4 regions of the Streptomyces sp. NPDC101237 genome follow, and region 2 is predicted to be linked to each of the others. Evidence: riboswitches for the same ligand, from Rfam matches in the RefSeq annotation. Region 2 holds a riboswitch; each other region holds the start of a gene.
The links. Region 2 has a riboswitch for cyclic di-AMP ahead of ACIRQ9_RS38915 (peptidoglycan DD-metalloendopeptidase family protein). Riboswitches for the same ligand answer to the same signal wherever they lie in the genome.
Positions count from the first base shown of each region.

Region 1 (2,156 bases), on a different contig from region 2:
ACGGGGGCGGCCCGCACGTGGACCTCGCCACGAGGACCACGGCCGCGCGGGGGCTGCGGTTGGGCGGGCCTACTTCAGGTGCAGCTGCTGGCCCGGGAAGATGAAGTCGGCGTCGTCGACGATGTCCTTGTTCAGCTTGAACAGCGCCTGCCAGCCGCCCTTGACCTTGTGCTTCTCGGCGATCGAGCTGAGCGTGTCGCCCTTGACGACCTTGTACTCGCCGTCGCCCTTCTTCACCTTCTTGCCGGTCGGGGTGGTGACCGTCTTCTTGGCGGCAGGACGCTCGGCGGAGCGGGAGGCGGCCTGGCTGTCGGTGGAGCGGGTGGCGGTGCCGCCGCCCGACGAGCTGCCGGAGCCGGAGGAGCTGGAGCCGCCGGTGTAGGCGGCACCGGACAGGCCCTTGCCGCAGACCGGCCAGGCGCCCTTGCCCTGCGCGGCGAGGACCTTCTCGGCGACCGCGATCTGCTGCGCCTTGCCGGCCTGGTTGGCCTGCGCGGCGTACTGCGTGCCGCCGTACGCGGCCCAGGTGGAGGCGGAGAACTGCAGGCCGCCGAAGTAGCCGTTGCCGGTGTTGATGGCCCAGTTGCCACCGGACTCGCACTGGGCGACGGCGTCCCACTCGGAGGCGGTGGCCGCGGAGGCGGTGCCGGTGGCCATCAGCGGAGCGGCGATGGCGACACCGGTGACGCCGGCGAGCGCGGCGACGCGGGTGGCCTTGGACGGACGACGGTGCTTGCCCTTGCCGGAAAACAGCATGGAGAATCCCCTCACCGACGCCTGCGAGGTGAGCTGTCGGGTTCGGGCCGGTTGAGTTGCCCGGCCGCACACCTCACGGTGCGCGGCTCCACCCCTAGCCGGACACGGCGGTCTCAACCACCGGTCCCGGCACCTACCTTGGGTCCCCCGCTCCTGCCTACGGCGCTTGACGCGACGACTGTTCCCGGGCAGCCGCTGGCAGGACTCGGCGTTGCGACAACCGGGGCTCGTGGTGACGAGCGGCCTCGACCGTAAACAGGCGATCAGGGGAATTTCAAAGATGATCAGGGCTTCTGAGACTCATCCCACACTTTCACCGAAACGGACATTCAACTCGAAGCGGGACGTCAACTCCCGCCGGTTTTGGCCCTATTCGGTGCCGAGTTTCAGGGTCTGACCGGGGGCGATGTCGTTCGGGTCGGTGCCGATGTCGGCCTTGTTGGCGGCGTAGAGCGCACGCCATCCGCCGTCCAGGTCAAGGGAGTCGGCGATGGAGGCGAGCGTGTCGCCGTCGCGCACGGTGTAGGTGTCCGCGCTCCGGGAGGCATGACGACCGGAAGACATCCCGCTCTGACCGTTTGTCACGCTTTCGTCCGCCGAGCCGCCACGGTGCTTGCCGCTGCTGCCGACCGCACCCGTGTCGACCAGATCCCAAGAACTGCCCGTCTGCCACGAATTGTCCGACTCGTCTGCTTCGGGGACGACCGGGTTCTCGCTCGCTTTCGAGCTGTCCGAGCCGCCCGTTCCCTTCCCCGCCGTCTTCGAGGAGGCGGCGGGAGCGTCCTTGCCGGAGCCCTTGCTCGCGCTCGGCGACGGCGTGACGGACGCGGAGTCCGAGGCGCCCGCCGAGGAGTCGGAGGGGCCGGAGTCCGGGGAGGCGGAGGAATCCGATGAACCAGAAGAAGAGGACGAATCCGACAGCCCGGAGGAGGAGTCGGCGGAGCCGGACGCGTCGCCCGAGTCACCGGCGCCCGTGTCGACGCTCACCGAGGCGTCGTCCGAGGAGAGCCCGGAGAGCAGGGCGCAGGTCCGCCACGGCTTGGTGCCCTGGTCGGCGAGGATCTTCTCGGCGACCGCGATCTGCTGCGAACGGCTCGCCTGGTCCGGCGTGCCGGCGTACTCCTGGCCGCCGTAGTGGTCCCAGTCGTCCTGGGACATCTGCAGGCCGCCGTAGTACCCGGTGCCCTCGTCCATGCTCCAGGAGCCGCCGCTCTCGCACTCGGCCACCCGGTCCCAGGTGCTGCCGTCGGCCGCGTTGGCGCTCGCCGCACCGAGGAGCGGAATGGCGATGGCCGAGCCGGTCACGCCGGCCGCGACGAGGAGCGCCGGAGCCTGACGGGGGCGACGGTGACGACCGTTCCCGGAGAGCATGCGGAGACCTTTCGAGCGACAGCGGTGAC
Region 1 is NZ_JBIWNY010000008.1:103,496-105,651, forward strand. Features, by position in the region: gene ACIRQ9_RS14980 (transglycosylase family protein) at 70-756, opposite strand; cyclic di-AMP (ydaO/yuaA leader) riboswitch at 760-931, opposite strand; gene ACIRQ9_RS14985 (transglycosylase family protein) at 1,126-2,127, opposite strand.
Region 1: another riboswitch for cyclic di-AMP. It lies ahead of ACIRQ9_RS14980 (transglycosylase family protein); the one in region 2 lies ahead of ACIRQ9_RS38915 (peptidoglycan DD-metalloendopeptidase family protein).

Region 2 (2,156 bases):
CGGCCCGGGTCATGTCCGCCTGGGTGACCGACAGTCCGAACCACCAGCTCAACGGCCGGGTCAGCAGCCTGCGCTTCCGCTTCGTCAGCTCCATGGCGGGCGCTCTCGGTGTCGGCGGCGACCTCTCGCGGTGGACCGAGGAGGAGCTGGCGGAGGCGGCCCGCTGGGTGGAGCTCTACAAGGACATCCGGCCCCTGGTGCAGCGCGGCGACCAGTTCCGGCTGCGGCCGCCGGCCGGCGGGCTCAGCGCGGTGCAGTACACCCTCGGCGACGAGACCGTGGTGCTCGCCTGGCTCCAGGCCCAGAGCTACGGCGAGCCGATGCCCGCCCTGCGGCTCCAGGGGCTCGACCCGGAGGCGTCGTACGAAGACCGGGACACGGGCGAAATACTCCGCGGGGCCGTGCTGTTGCACCACGGGTTGCGCACGGAACTGCGCGGCGACCTGGATGCGACGGTTGTCCGGCTCCGTCGCATCTGAGCCATATGTCCGAAGTAGTGTTTTCATTCCGACTAGTTCTGGAATAAGCGGACGTGGTGGGACGTGCGTGAGGAGCGTCATATCCGTGACCGTCCGTCGCGCGTCATGCTCACGTAATTCCGGTGCCTTTCCGGGTGATTGACGGTCGGGGCGGGACGGGAATTCACGGAGAGTGACCGGGAATTCCCGTAACGGATCACGTGAAACCAGGACGGACGGAACCGGGCTCTTGTTCGTGTGCGTCCTGCTCGCTTACGTTCACCACGCATCCGGACGGAACGCCGAATCCTGCCGCCGACCGGAGTCCCCACACACACTCACCCGTGCCCGGCAGGAGCGGGGGACCCACCAGGTATGACCGCCTGTTCCGGTTCCCGGGACGGCTAGGGGTGTAGCCACGTCTTCCCGCGTGGCCGGGCAGCTCCAGCCCGAACCCGACAGCTCACCTCGCAGGCGCCGGAGAGGAATGTGTCATGCCCGCGAAGGGTAAGCACCGCCGTCCCAAGTCCCAGCGCCTCACGCGCTCGATGGCCGTCGCCGGAACCGGCGGCGCCGCGCTGGCCCTGCCGCTCATGGGGGCCACCGGCGCCCACGCGGCCACCACGCAGACCGTTTCCGAAAAGGCCACGCAGTCGATTCCGACCGTCGCGAAGACGGTCGCGCGGAAAGCCGCCGACCGTAATTCAGGCACCGGGAATTCCACGCACCGCGTCTACACCGTGGTGTCCGGCGACTGCCTCTCGAAGATCGCCTCCGAGCACGACGTGCCCGGCGGCTGGCAGCGGCTCTACGCCGACAACCGGCAGGCGGTCGGCGGCGACCCCTCGCTGATCCACCCCGGTCTCGAGCTCGCGCTCGGCGGCCGGCACGCCGCGGCCGACCGCCCTGACCGGGACTCCCGGCCCGAGACGCCGGCGCCCTCGCGGTCCCACGCCCCCTCGGCGCCGTCCTCGGACCCGGCGGCCTCCTCGGACGCGTCGACGACGGCCGTCTCCGGCTTCACCCTCCCGGTGACCGGCGGCACCCTCGGCACCCGCTACCACGTCGCCGGCAGCATGTGGTCCAGCGGCTACCACACCGGTGTCGACTTCGTCGTCCCGACCGGCACCCCGGTCAAGGCCGTCGGCGAGGGCACGGTCGTGACGGCCGGCTGGGGCGGCGCCTACGGCAACCAGGTCGTCATCAGGCTCGCCGACGGCTACTACGCGCAGTACGGCCACCTCTCGGCGCTCTCCGTCTCGCCCGGCCAGACCGTGACCGCCGGTCAGCGGATCGGCCTCTCCGGCGCCACCGGCAACGTCACCGGCCCGCACCTGCACTTCGAGATACGGACCACCCCGGACTACGGTTCCGACCTCGACCCGGTCGGCTACCTCCGCTCGAAGGGCGTGACCGTCGGCTGACCCGTCGACACCTCCCGTGCGCCACGCACTCCGAAGGCCGGACCCCGATCCCCGGGTCCGGCCTTCGGGCGATCGACGCGTCAACGCGCCTGATCAGGGGCTTATTCCTGGATTGGCCGACTATTTACAAGTGTCTTATATCACCGGCAGTCAACCCCTTATTACGGTCGCGTAGGTCACAGCCCGAGGTGAATCATGGTCCGACGTGGCAGACGATTCGAAGAGTGACAAGGCATCAGTGATCGGGTCGTACGTGGCGGTGGGGGACAGCTTC
Region 2 is NZ_JBIWNY010000048.1:7,392-9,547, forward strand. Features, by position in the region: gene ACIRQ9_RS38910 (alpha-galactosidase) at 1-479, shown strand, start outside; cyclic di-AMP (ydaO/yuaA leader) riboswitch at 788-950, shown strand; gene ACIRQ9_RS38915 (peptidoglycan DD-metalloendopeptidase family protein) at 953-1,882, shown strand; gene ACIRQ9_RS38920 (SGNH/GDSL hydrolase family protein) at 2,121-2,156, shown strand, end outside.

Region 3 (2,156 bases), on a different contig from region 2:
ACCGGAAGGACACCGGACCGGGTGCGCCGGGATCTGGAGCGGGATCTGGTACTGGACGCCCAGGAGGCGCTGGCGTACGGGCTGGTGGACCGGATCGTGCCGGGCCGCAGGCGCTCGCCCGGCCAGGACGCGGGGTGAGCGGGCGATGCTGCCGCCCGAGCTGCCGCCGCTGCCCGCGCTGACCCGCGCCGAGGGCGAGCTGATCGACCGTTACCTGGCCGTGGTCGACCTGCTGGGCCGTATCAACCCGGCGCAGAACGAGGACACCTACCGCGGGCTGCGCGCCGCGCAGGCGCTGGTGCGCGCGGCGGCCGAGCTGCGCGACGCCCTCGCCCTGATGCACCGGCGGGGCGAGACGGAGCTCCATGGGGACACGCTCGCACGGGCCCTGCGGGTGCTCGACGGCGAGCGCCGGACCGCGCGCGTCGCACTCCCGCCCGACTGCGTACGGTGAGACCCGCCGTCGTCCGGTGCGACGCGTCCACCCGCCGGTGGGGCCGGAGTTGAAACGACCCAGTGGGGTTACGGCTGTTCGGCCGAGTGTGGCGTGGTTTTACCTGACCGCCGAGCCCGCTCAAGATGCGCGCACTCAGGGGCACGCGGAGGGCTTCGGCGCAGGTCCGGGGCTACGTACGGCAGTTGGCTGCTATTCGAACACACCCCTGTCCACCCGAACGGGTGGGTGGTGAGTAACCCCACAAATCCCCGATTCCGTTGGGATTTTCGGACACGCGTAAGTGAAGATCCCTGTCTGACGACAAGCCCCCGCCACAGCGGCGGGGCGATCCGTGCGGACGCCGAGTCCTGCCGCCGCCCGGATGACCGGTCGACGGAAGTGGATCGGCAGGAGTGGAGGACCCGAGCACGACGGGTCGCCGGCACGGTCGCACCATCGACCGGGCCGCGCAGCCCTAGGGGTGAAGCCGTGGCGACACGGCCGGGCAACTTCGCCAGCCCGAATCCGACAGGTCATCCTTCACAGGCGGCTGACGAAGGGTTGCGCATGACTGCGCTCAATCGTGTCCCGTCGCTGATGGCGCGGGCCGGCACGGCCTCGGCGCTCACCATTGCCGCCGTGGGCGGCTCCATCGTGATCCCGGGCGTCGCTGCGGACGCCTCGGCCGCCACGATAGCGACCAGGGCTCTTCAGGTCGCGGCCTCGAAGAAGGGCTCGCCCTACAGCTGGGGTGCCACCGGACCGAACCGGTTCGACTGCTCAGGGCTGACGCTGTACTCGTTCAAGAAGGCGGGCAAGAAGCTCCCGCGAACGGCGGCCCAGCAGTACAACAAGACCCGTCACGTCTCGGCCGGCAGCCGCAGGGCCGGAGACCTGGTCTTCTTCCATTCGGGTTCCAGCGTGTACCACGTCGGCATCTACGCCGGGAAGGGACGGATCTGGCACGCCCCGAAGACCGGGGACGTGGTGAAGCTGCAGAAGATCTGGACGCGCAGCGTCTGGTACGGCCGGGTCAGCTGAACCGGGCGGCGGCCGGCCGGCGGGAACTCGGGGCTACGGTTCCTGTTGGCCGGCCGCGGTGACCGTACCGGCCGGGACCGCCCAGGGCAGCTCGATGAAGACGGTCTTGCCGCCTTCCCGGGTGGGGCGCACCCGGAGCTTGCCGCCGCACTCCGCGGTGAGCCAGCGGATGATCACCATGCCGCGCCCGTTGTCCTGCTGGACCGCGGCCGGGAGTCTCTTCGGGAACCGCGGGTGGCTGTCGGTGACGCCGATGCGCAGGTGTTCGTCCCGGTCGAGGACGAGGTCCACCGTGAAGGTCGGGGACTGCCCGAGGGTGTGCTGGACCGCGTTGGTGGCCAGTTCGGAGACGATGAGGCGGATGGTGTCCGCGGTCTCCGTACCCGGCGGCAGACCCCACTCCGCGAGAGTGCCCAGCGCGTAGGAGCGGGCCACGGACACCGAGGCGGGATCGCTCGGCAGAGTGATGGATGCTTCCAGGTGGTCTGCCATGGCGACGTCGTCCCTTTCCCACGGGACCGTGGTCCGACACGGTGCGGATGGTTCGAGTACGGTCCCGGACTGGTGCTTCTTCGCCAGACTGCCATTGCCAGGACGGTCAGGGGAGCGATCCACCAAGATATGCATATATCTGTCGCTCGATGCGGTGAACTCTGCGACCCCAGAGCGTATTCGGGCG
Region 3 is NZ_JBIWNY010000014.1:114,889-117,044, reverse strand. Features, by position in the region: gene ACIRQ9_RS22470 (ATP-dependent Clp protease proteolytic subunit) at 1-138, shown strand, start outside; gene ACIRQ9_RS22465 (hypothetical protein) at 146-454, shown strand; cyclic di-AMP (ydaO/yuaA leader) riboswitch at 786-1,000, shown strand; gene ACIRQ9_RS22460 (C40 family peptidase) at 1,004-1,477, shown strand; gene ACIRQ9_RS22455 (ATP-binding protein) at 1,511-1,969, opposite strand.
Region 3: another riboswitch for cyclic di-AMP. It lies ahead of ACIRQ9_RS22460 (C40 family peptidase); the one in region 2 lies ahead of ACIRQ9_RS38915 (peptidoglycan DD-metalloendopeptidase family protein).

Region 4 (2,156 bases), on a different contig from region 2:
GTCCCGGCCGCGCCAGGGCACCGAGGACACCGTCGAGAAGATCGACGCGGCCGCCGTACGCGGCTTCTACGACCGGTATGTACGGCCCGCCACGGCCACCGCGGTCGTCGTCGGCGACCTGACCGGCATCGACCTGGACGACCTGCTCGGTGAGACCCTGGGCGCCTGGAGCGGCTCCACGGCCCAGCCCCGCCCGGTGCCCGCGGTCAGCGCCGACGACACCGGCCGCGTCGTCATCGTGGACCGGCCCGGCGCCGTCCAGACGCAGTTGCTCATCGGCCGCGTCGGCGCCGACCGGCACGACCGGGTCTGGCCCGCCCAGGTGCTCGGCACCTACTGCCTCGGCGGCACCCTCACCTCCCGCCTGGACCGCGTCCTGCGCGAGGAGAAGGGCTACACCTACGGCGTCCGCGCCTTCGGCCAGGTGCTGCGGTCGGCTCCCGACGGCAGCGGTGCCTCGATGCTCGCCATCAGCGGCTCCGTGGACACCCCGAACACCGGCCCGGCGCTCCAGGACCTGTGGACGGTGCTGCGCACCCTCGCCTCCGGGGGCCTCACGGACGCCGAGCGGGACGTCGCCGTGCAGAACCTGGTCGGCGTGGCGCCGCTCAAGTACGAGACGGCCGCGGCCGTCGCCGGCACCCTGGCCGACCAGGTCGAGCAGCACCTGCCCGACGACTTCCAGGCCACGCTCTACCGGCAACTGGCCGCCACCGGCACCGTGGAGGCCACCGCGGCCGTCGTGAACGCCTTCCCGGTCGACCACCTGGTGACCGTCCTGGTCGGCGACGCGGCGCAGATCAAGGAGCCCGTCGAGGCCCTCGGCATCGGCGAAGTGACGGTCGTCGCCGCCGAGTAGCGGCACGCGCGTCCGGAGCCCTGGTGACCCACCGGTCACCAGGGCTCTGAAATGTCCGGATTGATGCGGAGGTTGCCTGTCTGCCCTGTGGGATACGCGACAAAAACCCTGATCCGTTTGAGGATTGCCAGAACGCCCTCGTACGTTCTTCCGGGCTGTCCGCCGACACTGCGCCGCGCCCGCGGCACCGGACAGTCATCGCCGAGTCCCCGTACGGCGCGAGCCAGGGGAGCCGGGGACCCACGCAGTCCCTGGGGTGAATCGGGCGCCCGCGCGAGCCGCGAGGGGGCCCGTAGGAGACCTTCCTGCTCCGAACCCGTCAGCTAACCCGGTAGGCGAGAGGGAAGGAAAGGACCAGCCTCTACATGGCGTTCATGTGCGCCTCCGGGAAGCACCGTCGTCCCGGCCGGGTGAAGCGCACCACCGCGCAGGCCGCCGGTATCGCGGCCCTCACCACCACGGGTGTCATCGGCACCGTCTCGGCGGCCCCGGCGCTCGCCGCGGAGAACTCCGTCGAGCAGACCGGCCTCACCCCGGTGATCACGATCAGCGACTCGGTCGCCGACCGGATCGACGCCCAGGCGGCCGCGCAGACGGCCGCCGCCGAGCGCAAGGCGGCCGAGGAGGCCGCGCGCGAGAAGGCCGCGGCCAGGGCCGAGAAGGAGCGCGAGGCGAAGGCGCGCGCGGCACGGGAGGCCGAGCGCAAGCGTCTCAACGCCTTCGTCGTGCCGGTCGCCGACTCGTACGTCTCCACCGGCTACAAGACCGGCGGCTCGCTCTGGTCCTCCGGCTCCCACACCGGCATCGACTTCCACGCCGCCTCCGGCACCGAGGTGCACGCGGTCGGCACCGGCACGGTGGTCTCCACCGGCTGGGGCGGCTCGTACGGCAACCAGATCGTCATCAGGATGGCCGACGGCATGTACACCCAGTACGGTCATCTGTCGTCGATCGGCGTCTCGGTGGGCCAGAAGGTCACCCCGGGCGAGCGGATAGGCCTCTCCGGCGCGACCGGCAACGTCACCGGCCCCCACCTCCACTTCGAGGCCCGGACGACCCCGGAGTACGGCTCGGACGTCGACCCGGTCGCCTACCTCCGCAAGCACGGTGTGAACGTCTGACGCGTTCCGACGAGAGTCTCCGAAGCCCCGGCCGCCGAGCCGGGGCTTTCGTCGTTTTCGCGGGCCCGCTGTCCAAAAAATATGCATGGATTCAGGGCCGCCGTCGGAAATTCCCGCTCATTGCAATAGAGTCACGGAACGGACGCCACTCGACGGCGTTTCACGGGGATTAAGGC
Region 4 is NZ_JBIWNY010000023.1:24,877-27,032, reverse strand. Features, by position in the region: gene ACIRQ9_RS29805 (M16 family metallopeptidase) at 1-859, shown strand, start outside; cyclic di-AMP (ydaO/yuaA leader) riboswitch at 1,049-1,212, shown strand; gene ACIRQ9_RS29800 (M23 family metallopeptidase) at 1,225-1,980, shown strand.
Region 4: another riboswitch for cyclic di-AMP. It lies ahead of ACIRQ9_RS29800 (M23 family metallopeptidase); the one in region 2 lies ahead of ACIRQ9_RS38915 (peptidoglycan DD-metalloendopeptidase family protein).